One region of the Streptomyces sp. NPDC056347 genome, then DNA from elsewhere that is predicted to be linked to it. Evidence: riboswitches for the same ligand, from Rfam matches in the RefSeq annotation. Region 1 holds a riboswitch; each other region holds the start of a gene.
The links. A riboswitch is a leader RNA that binds a small molecule or an ion and turns the genes downstream of it on or off. The one in region 1 is predicted to bind thiamine pyrophosphate.

Region 1 (4,594 bases):
GCCGAGGACACCCCTCGCGGTCCGGGGCGGTCCCGGGCCCGTACTGCAGCCGAGCCGTGACAGGGACATGAAGCGCGTGCCGTTCCGCGGGAGTCAGAACGCCGGGCGCTCCGGGTCCAGCACCGCGCGCCCCTCCACCGGCGACGACGCCTCGGCGAAGTGGCGGCGCGGAATCCGGCCCGCCCGGTACGCCAGGCGTCCGCCCGCCACCGCGTGCCGCATCGCCGAGGCCATCAGCTCGGGCTCCTGGGCCCGGGTCACCGCGGACGCCAGCATCACCGCCGAGCACCCCAGCTCCATCGCGAACGCCGCGTCGGAGGCCGTCCCCGCGCCCGCGTCGAGGATCACCGGCACCCGGGCCTGCTCCACGATCAGCCGGAAGTTGTGCGGGTTGCGGATGCCGAGCCCGGAGCCGATGGGGGAGCCCAGCGGCATCACCGCGGCGCAGCCCACGTCCTGGAGACGCCGGGCCAGCACCGGGTCGTCATTGGTGTACGGCAGCACGGTGAACCCGTCGTCCACCAGGATCTCCGCCGCGTCCAGCAGCTCGATCGGATCGGGCAGCAGGGTCCGCTCGTCGGCCACCACCTCCAGCTTGATCCAGTCGGTGCCGAGGGCCTCACGGGCGAGCCGGGCGGTCAGCACGGCCTCACCGGCGGTGAAGCAGCCCGCGGTGTTCGGCAGCACCCGGATCGATAGCCGCTCCAGGACGGAGAGGACCGAGCCCTGCACCGTCGGGTCCAGGCGGCGCATCGCGACCGTGGTCAGCTCGGTGCCGGAGGCGATCAGCGAGCGTTCCAGCACGTCGAGGCTGGGCGCCCCGCCGGTGCCCATGATCAGCCGGGAGCCGAGGACGGCGGAGCCGAGGGCGAGGAGGTCGTCGGACACGGGTCAGCCCCCCTGGACCGCGGTCAGGACCTCGACCCGGTCGCCGTCGGCCAGCGCGGTGGCGGCCCATCGGCCGCGCGGTACGACGGTCTCGTTGACGGCTGCGGCGACCCCGGAGGGCGCGGCGGTCAGGGTGGCGACCAGTACGTCCAGGGTGGTGCCCGCGGAGAGCGGGCGCGGTTCGCCGTTCACGGACACGCAGAGGGACACGGGCTCGGTCATGCGGGCTGCTCCTGACGTACGGAGGAGCCGGCGGGGCTCCCGGAGGGGGCGGCGGACGGGAAGCGGTGCGGGGTGAAGGGGCGGGCCTGCTCGGGCGGCTCGCCGCCGGTGAGGACCTCCGCCATGACGTCACCGGTGAGGGGGGTGAGCAGCACCCCGTTGCGGTGGTGGCCGGTGGCGAGGTGGAGGCCGGGCAGGGCGGTCGGGCCGAGCAGCGGGGCGTTGTCGGGGGAGGCGGGGCGCAGGCCGGCCAGGGTCTCGGTGAGCGGCAGTTCGGTGATGCCGGGGACCAGCTCGTGGGCGTCCCGCAGCAGTTCGTAGACCCCGCCCGCGGTGACGGTGGTGTCCCAGCCCAGTTCCTCGCTGGTGGCGCCGACGACCAGCTCGCCGTTCTCGCGCGGTACGAGATAGACGTGGCTGCCGCGGACCACGGCCCGCACCGTCCGGCTCAGGAACGGCGCGTACCGCACGGGCACGGTCAGCCGCAGCACCTGGCCCTTCACCGGACGGACCGGCGGCACGACCTCCTCCGGCAGCCCCGGGAGGCGGCCGCTGAGGCTGCCCGCGGCCAGTACGACCTGGTCGGCCGCCAGCTCCGTACCCCCGGCGAGCACCGCCCCCGAGGCCCGGCCGCCCGACACGGCCAGCCGCGCCGCCCGCTCGCGGTGGAGGACCACCCCGGCACGCTCGCAGGCGGTCAGCAGGGCGGCGGCCAGCCGGCGTGGATCGATCTGGTGGTCGCCGTCGACCCGCAGGCCGCCCCGGACGCCCGGCGCCAGCATCGGCTCCAGTCGGCGGCACTCACGCCCGGTGAGCCACTCCGACTCCAGGCCCGAACGCCGTTGCAGGGCATGCAGATCCCGCAGATGGGCGCGGTCGTCGGAGTCCAGTGCGACGGCCAGGGTGCCGCAGGCGCGAAAGCCGGTCTCCCGCCCGCTGGCCGCCTCCAGCTCGGCCACGAAGGCCGGATAGCGGGCGGCGGAGGCGAGGTTGAGGCCGAGCAGCAGCTCCTCGCCGTAGTGGAGTTCGGTGACGGCGGCCAGCATTCCGGCCGCCACCCGGGCGGCCCCGCCGCCCGGTTCGGGGTCGGCGAGCGCCGTACGCAGACCGCGCTGCGCGGCCCGCCAGGCGGTCACCAGACCGATGATCCCGCCCCCGATGACGAGGACGTCGTATCCGCTTCCGTTCCGAGGGGAACGCATGGGCTTCCAGCCCCTCCCTTCGCCGGCATGACCCGGATCAGGTTCGTACGGTCGGAGGCCGCCAGCCTCCCTCTCAGCCCGGTGCGTCCGGGCTCCCGCGAGTGCTCTACGGGGCCACCCTAAACCCCGCCCGCGGGCGGGACGAGCGGTCGCGGGGAACCCGCCCTTTCCTGACGCATCGTCAGATGCGTAAGGTGTACGGGTGAGCGAGCAGCAGCAGTCAGAGCAGCCGGACGGGCGGGCCGGGCGCCGCGTCGTCATCGTCGGTGCGGGCATGGCCGGGGTGCAGACCGCGGTGGCCCTGCGGGAGCAGGGCTTCACCGGCCCGGTCGCGCTGATCGGCGCCGAGCCCCACCAGCCCTACGACCGGCCCCCGTTGTCCAAGGCGGTCCTGCTCGGCAAGGCCGAGGACTCCGCCTTCGACATCGACTTCGAGGCGCTGGACATCGAACTGCGCCTGGGCGTCGAGGTCACCGGCCTGCGGCCGGACGCACACGAGCTGGACACCGCCGCGGGCGCCGTCCCCTACGACGTCCTGGTGATCGCGACCGGCGCCGAACCGGTCGTCCTGCCCGGGACCGAGGGAGTCGCGGGCGTCCACCTGCTGCGCACCCTGGACGACGCGGCACGGCTGCGGCCGGTCCTCGGCGAACAGCACGACGTCGTGATCGTCGGCGCGGGCTGGATCGGTGCCGAGTTCGCGACCGCGGCCCGCGCCGCCGGGTGCGCCGTCACCGTCGTCGAGGCCGCCGGCCGGCCCCTCGCGGGCGCCCTGCCCGCCGAGGTCGCCGCCCCGATGGCCGCCTGGTACGCGGACAGCGGCGCCGAACTCCTCACCGGCACCCGGGTCGACCGCGTCGAGCCCGGCCGGGTGGTCCTCGCCGACGGCCGGGTGATCCCGGCCGGAGCGGTCGTCGTCGGCATCGGGGCCCGCCCCGCCACCGGCTGGCTGGCCGGCTCCGGCATCGAGCTCGGCCCCGACGGATCGGTGACCGCCGACGAGGCGCTGCGCACCTCGCTGCCCGATGTGTACGCGGTCGGCGACTGCGCCTCCTTCCCCTCCGCCCGCTACGGCGAGCGCCTGCTCGTCCACCACTGGGACAACGCCCTGCAGGGCCCGCGCACGGCCGCCGCCCACATCCTCGCGGCGGACGCCGGGGACGGCCCGGCGGCGCCGGCCTACGACCCGGTCCCGTACTTCTGGTCCGAGCAGTTCGACCGCTTCGTGCAGTACGCCGGCCACCACGGGGGCGCCGACACCCTGCTGTGGCGAGGCGATCCGGCCGGGCCCGCCTGGTCGGTGTGCTGGCTTCGCGGCGGCGTCCTGGTCGCGGTGCTCGCCGTCGGGCGGCCGCGCGACCTGGCGCAGGGGCGCAAGCTCATCGAGGCGGGGGCACGGCTCGACCCCGAGGCGGTGGCCGACCCCTCCGTGCCGCTGAAGTCGGCGGTCCGCCCGTAGCGCCCCGTGACCCTGAAGGGCGGAGTCCGGGTATCGGCTGTCAGTGCGGGATGGCAGGCTTGTCCCCGTGACCGAGATTGACGCAAAGATCGATGCTCTTGTCCCCGCCTGGCTCCACCTGCCCGATATCGCCGAAATGCTCGATGTCGAGGTGACGCGCGTGCGCCAGCTGGTCAAGGAGGGCCAGCTGATCGCCGTGCGCCGCGGTGAGAACCGGACGCTCCAGGTGCCTGCCGCCTTCATCGACGGCGACAAGGTGGTCAAGGGCCTCTTCGGCACCCTGACCCTCCTGAGGGACGACGGCTACAACGACGAAGAGATGCTGGAGTGGCTCTTCACCCCCGACCCGACCCTGCCGGGCACCCCTGCCCAGGCGCTGAGCGAGAATCGCGGCACGGAGGTGAAGCGCCGCGCCCAGGCGCTCGCCGTCTGACCGCCGGTCCCGCGTGAGCGGGTGAGGGGGCGGGCCACGCGGACCCGCTCCCTCGCAGCCCGTCGGCACTTCGCTCCACCACGTACTCCCAGGGGGGAACCGCACCATGTCCTCGGCACGCGCGCTGCTGTCCGACGCCCGGCTCTATCTCTGCACGGACGCCCGTCGGCGCCAGGGCGACCTCCCCGCCTTCCTCGACGCGGTCCTCGGCGCCGGCGTGGACATCGTCCAGCTCCGCGACAAGGGCATGGAGGCGGCCGAGGAGCTCGACCACCTCGCCGTCCTCGCCGACGCCTGCCGCCGCCACGGCAAGCTCCTCGCGGTGAACGACCGGGCGGACGTCGCCCATGCCATCGGGTCCGACGTGCTGCACCTGGGCCAGGGCGACCT
Region 2 (4,594 bases), on a different contig from region 1:
ACCGCCTCCCGTCGGGCGGGCGGTGACCGGCCCGGGACCAGGGGGAGAACGCAGCGCATCCGGCGCTCAGGCAGGGGCGTGCTCCCCCACCGCCAAGTCCCGGCGCATCATCGTGCACATCGTCTCGTACCTGCGGATCGAGCCGTCCTCCGCCACCACGTCCCAGGAGTCGGGGCCCCGGCCGTACGCCTGGTACCCGAGGCGCTCGTAGAGGGCCCGGGCCCGGGGGTTGTCCTCCTCGACGCCGAGTTCGGCCCGGGTCAGGCCCCGGGCCGAGATCCGCCGCTCCGCGGAGCGGATCAGCAGCGTGCCGATCCCGCACGACCGGAGAGCCGGGTGGACCCCGAGCTGCCAGATCTCGCCGGCGCCCTCCTTCACCGTGTAGTCGACGCCGCCGACCGCCACGGGAAGCCCCACCGGCGTGCAGACCGCCAGGTAGTCGATCTCACCGGCCTCCGCCCGCCGCAGCTGATCCGCGAGTTGCCGCACATGCATCGCGTCGCCCGTCCAGCCGCACGACGGCAGGTCCGCACGGGTCAGCTCCCGCACCGACAGGGCCATCCTGATCTCAGCCATCACGACCACCGTTCCATGGAGAATCCGCCCTCCATGGCAACACCCGGCCGCCACCGCGTCCACGGGGTTTCGGGCCGCACGCGGGTACACCGGAAGCAGCGGGGCGTCGCACGGCGGACCAAGGCACTCCGCGCAACGCCCCGGGCTTCCGCGTCAGTCCGCGATCGGCAGGTACACCCGGTTGCCGGAGGCCGCGAACTCCCTGGACTTCTCCGCCATGCCCGCCTCGATCTCCTCCGACGTGCCCCCGTGCTCGCGCCGGATGTCCTGGGAGATCTTCATCGAGCAGAACTTCGGGCCGCACATCGAGCAGAAGTGGGCCGTCTTCGCGGGCTCTGCGGGCAGCGTCTCGTCGTGGAACTCCCGTGCCGTGTCAGGGTCGAGGGCCAGATTGAACTGGTCCTCCCAGCGGAATTCGAAACGGGCGTCCGAGAGCGCGTCGTCCCAGTCCTGCGCCCCCGGGTGCCCCTTGGCGAGGTCCGCCGCGTGCGCCGCGATCTTGTAGGTGATGACGCCGGTCTTCACGTCGTCCCGGTTCGGCAGGCCGAGGTGCTCCTTCGGCGTGACGTAGCAGAGCATCGCCGTCCCCCACCACGCGATCATCGCCGCGCCGATGCCGGAGGTGATGTGGTCGTACGCCGGCGCGACATCGGTGGTCAGCGGGCCGAGGGTGTAGAAGGGCGCCTCCTCGCAGATCTCCTGCTGGAGGTCGATGTTCTCCTTGATCTTGTGCATCGGGACATGGCCCGGGCCTTCGATCATGGTCTGGACGCCGAACCGCTTGGCGATCGTGTTCAGTTGGCCGAGCGTACGCAGCTCGGCGAACTGCGCCTCGTCGTTGGCGTCGGCGATCGAGCCGGGCCGCAGACCGTCGCCCAGCGAGTACGTCACGTCGTAGCTCGCGAGGATCTCGCAGAGCTCCTCGAAGTGCTCGTACAGGAAGGACTCCTTGTGGTGCGCGAGGCACCAGGCCGCCATGATCGAACCGCCGCGGGAGACGATGCCGGTCTTCCGGCGGGCGGTCAGCGGCACATAGGGGAGGCGTACGCCGGCGTGGACGGTCATGTAGTCGACGCCCTGCTCGGCCTGTTCGATGACGGTGTCCTTGTAGATGTCCCAGGTCAGCTCCTCCGCCCGGCCGTCGACCTTCTCGAGCGCCTGGTAGAGCGGGACCGTTCCGATCGGAACGGGTGAATTACGCAGAACCCACTCACGGGTGGTGTGAATGTTGCGGCCGGTGGACAGATCCATGACGGTATCGGCGCCCCAGCGCGTTGCCCACGTCATCTTTTCCACCTCCTCCTCGATGGAGGAAGTCACCGCGGAGTTGCCGATGTTGGCATTGACCTTCACCAGGAACCGCTTGCCGATGATCATCGGTTCGATCTCGGGGTGGTTGACGTTGGCGGGCAGGACGGCCCGGCCCGCCGCGATCTCCTCGCGCACCACCTCGGGATCGACGTTCTCCCGGATGGCCACGTACTCCATCTCCGGGGTGATCTCGCCCCGTCGGGCGTACGCGAGCTGGGTGACCGGCCGGCCGTCCCGGCTGCGGCGCGGCAGCCTCGGGCGGCCGGGGAAGACCGCGTCGAGATTGCGCAGCCCGCCACGCGGCGAGGTGTGCCTGAGCCCGTCGTCCTCGGGGCGGGACGGGCGGCCGGGGTACTCCTCGGTGTCGCCGCGGGCGATGATCCAGTTCTCCCGCAGCGGCGCGAGTCCGCGCCGGACATCGGTGTCGACCGAGGGATCGGTGTACGGCCCCGACGTGTCGTACAGCGTCACGTCCTTGCCGTTGCTGAGGTGCACCTGACGGACCGGCACCCGGAGGTCCGGGCGCGAGCCCTGGACGTACCCCTTGTGCCAGCCGATGGACTTCCCGGCCTCGACGCTCTGGTCCGAGGCAGGCGTGCGTGCGTCCGATGTGGTCATGAGACCTACTCCCTACGCCGGCATTACCCGGTAACAGGTTCGGCGGTCGGCGCAGCCTGTCCCGTACGGGCGTACGGATGTCAGCGCCCTCTCAGCCCGGTGCTCCGAGCTCCCGCGTGTGCAAAGGTTCCTCCACGCTAGCGCCCCGTCCGGCGCGATGAACAGAGGGCCCGGCCCTTCTTGCGATGATCGGCCGGTGACCTCTCCCCACACGGACCACGAACCACAGGCCCGGCCGCAGGGCGCACCTCACGATCGAACGTACGACCAATCGCCCGGATCCGCGTACGACCACCCCCACGAGCAACTCCACGGCCACTCCCACGGTCACGGTCCCGCCGCGCCCGGCTCCCGGCAGCTGCGCAAGGTCATCGCGGCCGTACTGATCCCGTTCGCCACCGCAGTAGTAGTCGGTCTGGTGGCGCTCTGGCCGGGCGGCGCACCGCCGCACGAACGGACCGGCATCGGCTTCGACCGGCAGACCCAGCAGGGAAAGGTGGTGACCGTCGACAAGGTGAACTGCAAGGACGTGAACGCCGTTCAGACGCCCCTCGGCGACGACCCCCCGTCGGCCGGGGAGGAGCGGGGGCCGTGCGAGAGGGCCACGATCGAGGTGACGACCGGCCGGGACAAGGGGCGGACCTTCACCGAGATCCTCCAGCCCGACTCGCCGCGCAAACTGCGCGAGGGGCAGGGCGTGGTGGCCGCGTACGCCCCCGACGCGCCCCACGACCTCCAGTACTCCGTGACGGATGTGAACCGGAAGTTCCCGATGGCGCTGCTGGCCGGGATCTTCGCGCTGACCGTGGTGGCGGTGGGCCGCATGCGCGGGGTGATGGCGCTGATCGCGCTGGCCGTGTCGTTCGCCGTGCTGACCCTCTTCATCCTCCCGGCCATTCTCCAGGGGTCGAATCCGCTGCTCGTCGCGGTGGTCGGGGCCAGTGCGATCATGCTGATCGCGCTCTACATGTGCCATGGCCCGACCGCCCGTACCTCGGTCGCGGTGGTCGGCACGCTGGTCTCGCTGCTGCTGATCGGGCTGCTCGGATCGCTCTTCATCGGGTGGGCGAGCCTGAGCGGCAACACCGATGACAACACCGGCCTCATCCACGGCCTCTACCCGCACATCGACCTGAGCGGGCTGCTGCTGGCCGGTGTCATCATCGGTTCGCTCGGGGTGCTCGACGATGTGACCGTCACCCAGACGTCGGCGGTCTGGGAACTCCACCAGGCGAACCCGACGTTGGGCGTTCGGGGCCTCTACCGGGCGGGCATCAGGATCGGACGCGACCACATCGCCTCGGTCGTCAACACGCTGGTGCTCGCCTACGCGGGCGCCGCGCTGCCCTTGCTGCTGCTGTTCTCCGTCGCGCAGAGCAGCATGGGGACGGTGGCCAACAGCGAGCTGGTGGCGGAGGAGATCGTACGGACACTGGTCGGCTCGATCGGGCTGGTCGCCTCGGTGCCGGTGACGACGGCGCTCGCCGCTCTGGTCGTCTCCGCGGACCGCGCGGCGACCGGCGCGGAAGCCGGAGCTTCGGCGCCTTCGTGGGCCGGGGCGGGGAAAGGCCGTCGCCGAAGGACGAAGCCGTGACCGCCCCTCGGACGGCAGATTCACCCGTCCGGCAGGTGCCCGTGTTCGACCGGCGGACCGGTCCGCGGCGGTGCCCTTCGTCAGCCGGCGTTCTGCTCCTCGGCGAGGATCCGGCCCAGCGCGTCCTCCAGATTGCCCTCGAAGTCACCGAGCGTGCACTCCTGCCCGAGCGGCACGAGCTTGTCGGTCCGGTCGAGAAAGGCCACAAGTGGTGCCGTACCGGCCCGGAAGAGCGCCCGGTCCTCACCGACCTGAAGACGGATGTGTACGTCGGAAAGTCCCTCGGGCTCGGTGGGGCCGATGTGCACATCACCGTCCCCACTGGGGCTGTTGAGGCCGTCGAGCAGCAGCTCGCGGCCGAACGCCCAGGTGACGGGGGCGTCACCGGGCAGATGGAAGGTCATGCGGATCGCGTACGGATCGCATACCTCGTACCGGAGCTCCACCGGGATCCGGAAAGAGAGTTCCTCGGAGACGAGGAAACTCATCATGACC
Region 3 (4,594 bases), on a different contig from region 1:
GCGCCGGGAGGGTGACCCGCCGCCAGGCGGCGAACCGTCCGGCGCCCAGCACCCTGGCGGCCTCCTCCTGCCGGGGGTCGAGCTGGGCCCACAGCCCGCCGACCGTGCGGACGACCACCGCGTAGTTGAAGAAGACATGGGCGAGCAGGATCGCCCAGACGGTGGTGTCGAGCCGTACGCCCCAGAGTTCGTCGAGGAATCCGCCGCGTCCCAGCAGGGCCAGGAAGGCGGTCCCCGCCACCACGGTCGGCAGCACGAACGGCACGGTGACGACGGCCCGCAGCAGTTGTTTGCCGGGGAAGTCGAAGCGGGCGAAGACATAGGCGCCGGGCAGCGCGATCAGCAGGGTCAGCGCGGTCGAGGCGAGCGCCTGCCAGCAGGTGAACCAGAGGACCTCGCGGATGTCCGGCCGGGCCAGCACCTCGCCGAGCCGTCCGAACTGCCAGACGCCGTCCGCCTTCAGGCCCCGGCCGACGATCGCGGCGACCGGGTAGGCGAAGAACAGCGCGAAGAACGCGACGGGCACGGCCATCAGGCCGAACCGCGTCGCGCCCTGCCGCAGCGCGGGGCCGCGGGCCGGGCGCGTACCGCTGCCGCCCGGCCCGTGTCCCGCGGTCTTCGTTACTTCACGACGAGCGAGGACCACGACTGGACCCACTGCTCACGGTTCTTGGCGATCAGGTCGGGGGCGACGGTCTTCGGCCGGTCCACCGTGGCGCCGAACTCGGTGAACAGCTGCGGCAGCTTCGCGTCGCCGGTGACCGGGTTCACGAACATGTTGAGCGGCATGTCCTCCTGGAACTTCTTGCTGATCAGGAAGTCCAGCAGGGCCTTGCCGCCCTTCTCGTTCGCCGCCCCGTCCAGCAGCCCGGCGAACTCGATCTGGCGGAAGCAGGTCCCGGTGGCCACCCCGGTGGGGGCCTCGGCCGGCTGCGGCTTCGCGTACAGCACCTCGACGGGCGGGCTGGAGGCGTACGAGACGACGAGCGGCCGGTCGGCCTTGGCCTTCTTGCCTCCCGCCGAACCGGAGAACTCCTCGTTGTACGCCTGCTCCCAGCCGTCGACGACCTTGACGCCGTTGGCCTTCAGCTTCTTCCAGTAGTCCTGGTAGCCGTTCTCCCCGTAGGCGGCGACCGTGCCGAGCAGGAAGCCGAGGCCGGGCGAGGAGGTCCCGGCGTTCTCGGTGACCAGCAGGTCCTTGTACGCGGGCTTCGCCAGGTCCTCGAAGGTGCTCGGCGGTGCGAGCTTCTTGTCGGCGAAGTACTTCTTGTCGTAGTTGACGCAGATGTCACCGGTGTCGACCGGAGTGACCCGGTGCTCGGCGTCGAGCAGGGTTTCCTTCGCGACCCGGTCCACGCCCTTGGCCTCGTACGGGGTGAAGAGCCCGCTGTCGAGGGCGCGGGAGAGCAGGGTGTTGTCGACACCGAAGAAGACGTCGCCCCGGGGCGAGCCCTTGGTCAGGATCTCCTGATTGAGCGCGACGCCCGCGTCGCCGCTCTTCAGTACCTTGACGGTGTAGCCGGTCTCCTCCGTGAACTCCTTCAGGACCTCCTTGGAGGCGTTGAAGGAGTCGTGGCTGACCAGGGTCACGGTCTTGGAGCCGGAACCCTTGGTGCCGCCGGAGCCCGTGGCCGAATCGTCGGAGCTTCCGCATCCGGCGAGTACGGTGACGCCGAGCGCGGCGGCGAGGGCCGATGCCGCGAGCTGTCTGGTGCTGCGGGTGGTGCTCATTGTGGATTCCTCCTGGGTTTTGGCCAGGAAGAGACGCGGCCCCGCCCGCGGGAAGCGGGCAGGGCGCAACAGCATGAGTTGATGACCGAACTTCCTACCCGGAATGACCCGGGCGAGGTTCAGAGGGTCTGCGGCCGACCTGTCCTCGGTGCCGCACTCTCAGCGCTGTGGCGCTCCCCTGTCGGAATATGAAGTTGATTGCGGGCCCAGGTTACACGGGCCGTTCCCGCCGCTCCGGCCGTGTCCGCCCGATCGGCCCGGACACGGCCCGAAGGCGCTCAGCGCTCGGCCGCGGCCAGCTGCCCGCAGGCCCCGTCGATCTCCTGGCCGCGGGTGTCGCGCACGGTCACCGGGACGCCGTGGGCCGCGATCGCCTCGACGAAGGCCTTCTCGTCCTCGGGCCGCGAGGCGGTCCACTTGGAGCCGGGCGTGGGATTCAGCGGAATCAGGTTGACGTGCACGCGCTTGCCCTTGAGCAGCCGGCCGAGCCGGTCGCCGCGCCACGCCTGGTCGTTGATGTCGCGGATCAGGGCGTACTCGATGGAGATCCGGCGGCCGGACTTCTCCGCGTACTCCCAGGCGGCGTCCAGCACCTCCGCCACCTTCCAGCGGGTGTTGACCGGGACGAGGGTGTCGCGCAGTTCGTCGTCCGGCGCGTGCAGCGAGACGGCGAGCCGGCATTTGAAGCCCTCGTCGGCGAACCGGAGCATCGCGGGCACCAGGCCCACGGTGGAGACGGTGATCCCGCGCTGGGAGAGCCCCAGTCCGTCCGGCTCGGGATCGGTCAGCCGACGGATCGCGCCGACCACCCGGTTGTAGTTGGCGAGCGGCTCGCCCATGCCCATGAAGACGATGTTGGAGAGCCTGGCCGGACCGCCGGGAACCTCCCCGTCCCGCAGCGCCCGCATGCCGTCGACGATCTGGTGGACGATCTCGGCGGTGGACAGATTGCGGTCCAGCCCGGCCTGCCCGGTCGCACAGAACGGGCAGTTCATCCCGCAGCCCGCCTGCGAGGAGATGCACATCGTCACCCGCTCCGGGTAGCGCATCAGGACGGACTCCACGAGCGTCCCGTCGTGCAGCTTCCAGAGCGTCTTGCGGGTGGTGTCGTCGTCACAGCTGATGTGGCGGACCACCGACATCAGGTCGGGGAACATCGCCTCGGCGAGCTTGTCCCGCGACCCGGCGGGGATGTTGGTCCACTCGGCCGGGTCGTGCGTGTACCGCGCGAAGTAGTGCTGCGAGAGCTGCTGGGCGCGGAACGGCTTCTCGCCGATCGCGGCGACGGCCTCCTTGCGCTCGGCGGGCGTGAGGTCGGCGAGGTGCCGCGGCGGCTTCTTGGCTCCGCGGGGCGCGACGAAAGTGAGTTCTCCGGGCTTAGGCATGGTTCTTCCAGTGTCGCAGACAGAACGGTGAGGGCCCGCCGTCCTGTGGACAGCGGGCCCTCACCGAGGAAATCGCAGGTCAGCGGGGGTGGAGATCAGCCGGAGCCAACGAACAGCACCAGCAGCAGCCAGACCACCGGAGCGGTCGGCAGCAGCGAGTCGAGCCGGTCCATGATGCCGCCGTGCCCCGGCAGCAGCGTGCCCATGTCCTTGATCCCGAGATCCCGCTTGATCATCGATTCGCCCAGGTCGCCGAGGGTGGCGCTGGCCGCGACCGCGAGCCCGAGCAGGAGTCCCTGCCACCAGGAACCGCCGTCGATCAGGAACTGCATGCACAGCGCACCGGCGACCATCGCGAAGGCGACGGCTCCGAACAGGCCCTCCCGGGTCTTTCCGGGGCTGATGCGCGGCGCGAGCTTGTTCTTCCCGAACCGCCAGCCGACGGCGTACGCGCCCGTGTCGCTGACCACGGTCAGCAGCAGGAAGGTGAGCACCCGCTGCGGTCCGTCATCGGCTGTCAGGAGCATGGCGACGAAAGTGGCGAGGAACGGCACGTAGAACGCCGCGAACACCCCGGCCGTGACGTCCCTGAGGTAGTCCTCCGGCGGCTGGGCCATCCGCCAGACCAGCACCGCCAGCGCGGTCAGCGCCGTCGCGATCCAGGCACCTTCGGCGCCCCACGCGTAACCGGCCACCACCATCGCCGCGCCGCCCACCGCGAGCGGGATCAGCGGCGCCTTGATGCCCTTGCGCTCCTGGAGCCGGGAGGTCAGTTCCCACAGGCCCACTACGACGGCGAGGACGATGACGGCGACGAAGACGGCCTTCACGATGAAGAGCGAGGCGACGATGACGGCGCCGAGCCCCACACCGACCCCTATGGCAGCTCGCAGATCACGGCCCGCACGTTTCTTCTGCGGGGGCGGCGGCGCGGTGGACATGGGCTCCTGCGGGATCTCGTCACGGAACAGGGGGCCGCCGCTCAGGCGTCCGGCCCCCTGGTCCCGGTCATCACGGTCGTCAGCGTCTCTACCTGCGTCGGGAACGTCCGGCACACGCACATCGTAAGCAGGACCCGCCGGAGCGGCCCGCATCTCGGGCGCGCCCCAGTGACCGGCTCCCTGCGGGGCGCCCCAGGAAGAGTCGTTCATCAGACTTCGAGCAGCTCGGCTTCCTTGTGCTTCAGCAGCTCGTCGACCTGCGCGACGTACTTCGCGGTGGTGTCGTCGAGCTCCTTCTCGGCGCGACGAACCTCGTCCTCGCCCGACTCCTTGTCCTTGACCAGCTTGTCGAGGATCTCCTTGGCCTTGCGGCGCACCGCGCGGATGGAGATCTTGGAGTCCTCGGCCTTGCCCTTGGCGACCTTGATGTAGTCGCGGCGGCGCTCCTCGGTGAGCTCCGGGAAGGTCACCCGGATGATGTTGCCGTCGTTGCTCGGGTTGACACCAAGGTCCGAGTCGCGGATGGCCTGCTCGATG

Region 2: another riboswitch for thiamine pyrophosphate. It lies ahead of thiC (phosphomethylpyrimidine synthase ThiC); the one in region 1 lies ahead of thiO (glycine oxidase ThiO).
Region 3: another riboswitch for thiamine pyrophosphate. It lies ahead of ACFCV8_RS17645 (thiamine ABC transporter substrate binding subunit); the one in region 1 lies ahead of thiO (glycine oxidase ThiO).

The regions. Positions count from the first base shown of each region.
Region 1 covers NZ_JBHJQP010000047.1:10,745-15,338, reverse strand. Annotated here, with positions in the region: gene ACFCV8_RS13645 (thiazole synthase) at 94-888, opposite strand; gene thiS (sulfur carrier protein ThiS) at 892-1,110, opposite strand; gene thiO (glycine oxidase ThiO) at 1,107-2,312, opposite strand; TPP riboswitch at 2,310-2,421, opposite strand; gene ACFCV8_RS13630 (NAD(P)/FAD-dependent oxidoreductase) at 2,515-3,771, shown strand; gene ACFCV8_RS13625 (Rv2175c family DNA-binding protein) at 3,839-4,204, shown strand; gene thiE (thiamine phosphate synthase) at 4,311-4,594, shown strand, end outside.
Region 2 covers NZ_JBHJQP010000001.1:25,184-29,777, reverse strand. Annotated here, with positions in the region: gene ACFCV8_RS00180 (hypothetical protein) at 1-1, shown strand, start outside; gene ACFCV8_RS00175 (GNAT family N-acetyltransferase) at 67-576, opposite strand; gene thiC (phosphomethylpyrimidine synthase ThiC) at 730-2,505, opposite strand; TPP riboswitch at 2,498-2,631, opposite strand; gene ACFCV8_RS00165 (YibE/F family protein) at 2,702-4,099, shown strand; gene ACFCV8_RS00160 (SsgA family sporulation/cell division regulator) at 4,180-4,594, opposite strand, start outside.
Region 3 covers NZ_JBHJQP010000067.1:26,515-31,108, reverse strand. Annotated here, with positions in the region: gene ACFCV8_RS17650 (ABC transporter permease) at 1-532, opposite strand, end outside; gene ACFCV8_RS17645 (thiamine ABC transporter substrate binding subunit) at 622-1,731, opposite strand; TPP riboswitch at 1,805-1,921, opposite strand; gene rlmN (23S rRNA (adenine(2503)-C(2))-methyltransferase RlmN) at 2,010-3,116, opposite strand; gene ACFCV8_RS17635 (phosphatidate cytidylyltransferase) at 3,212-4,267, opposite strand; gene frr (ribosome recycling factor) at 4,267-4,594, opposite strand, start outside.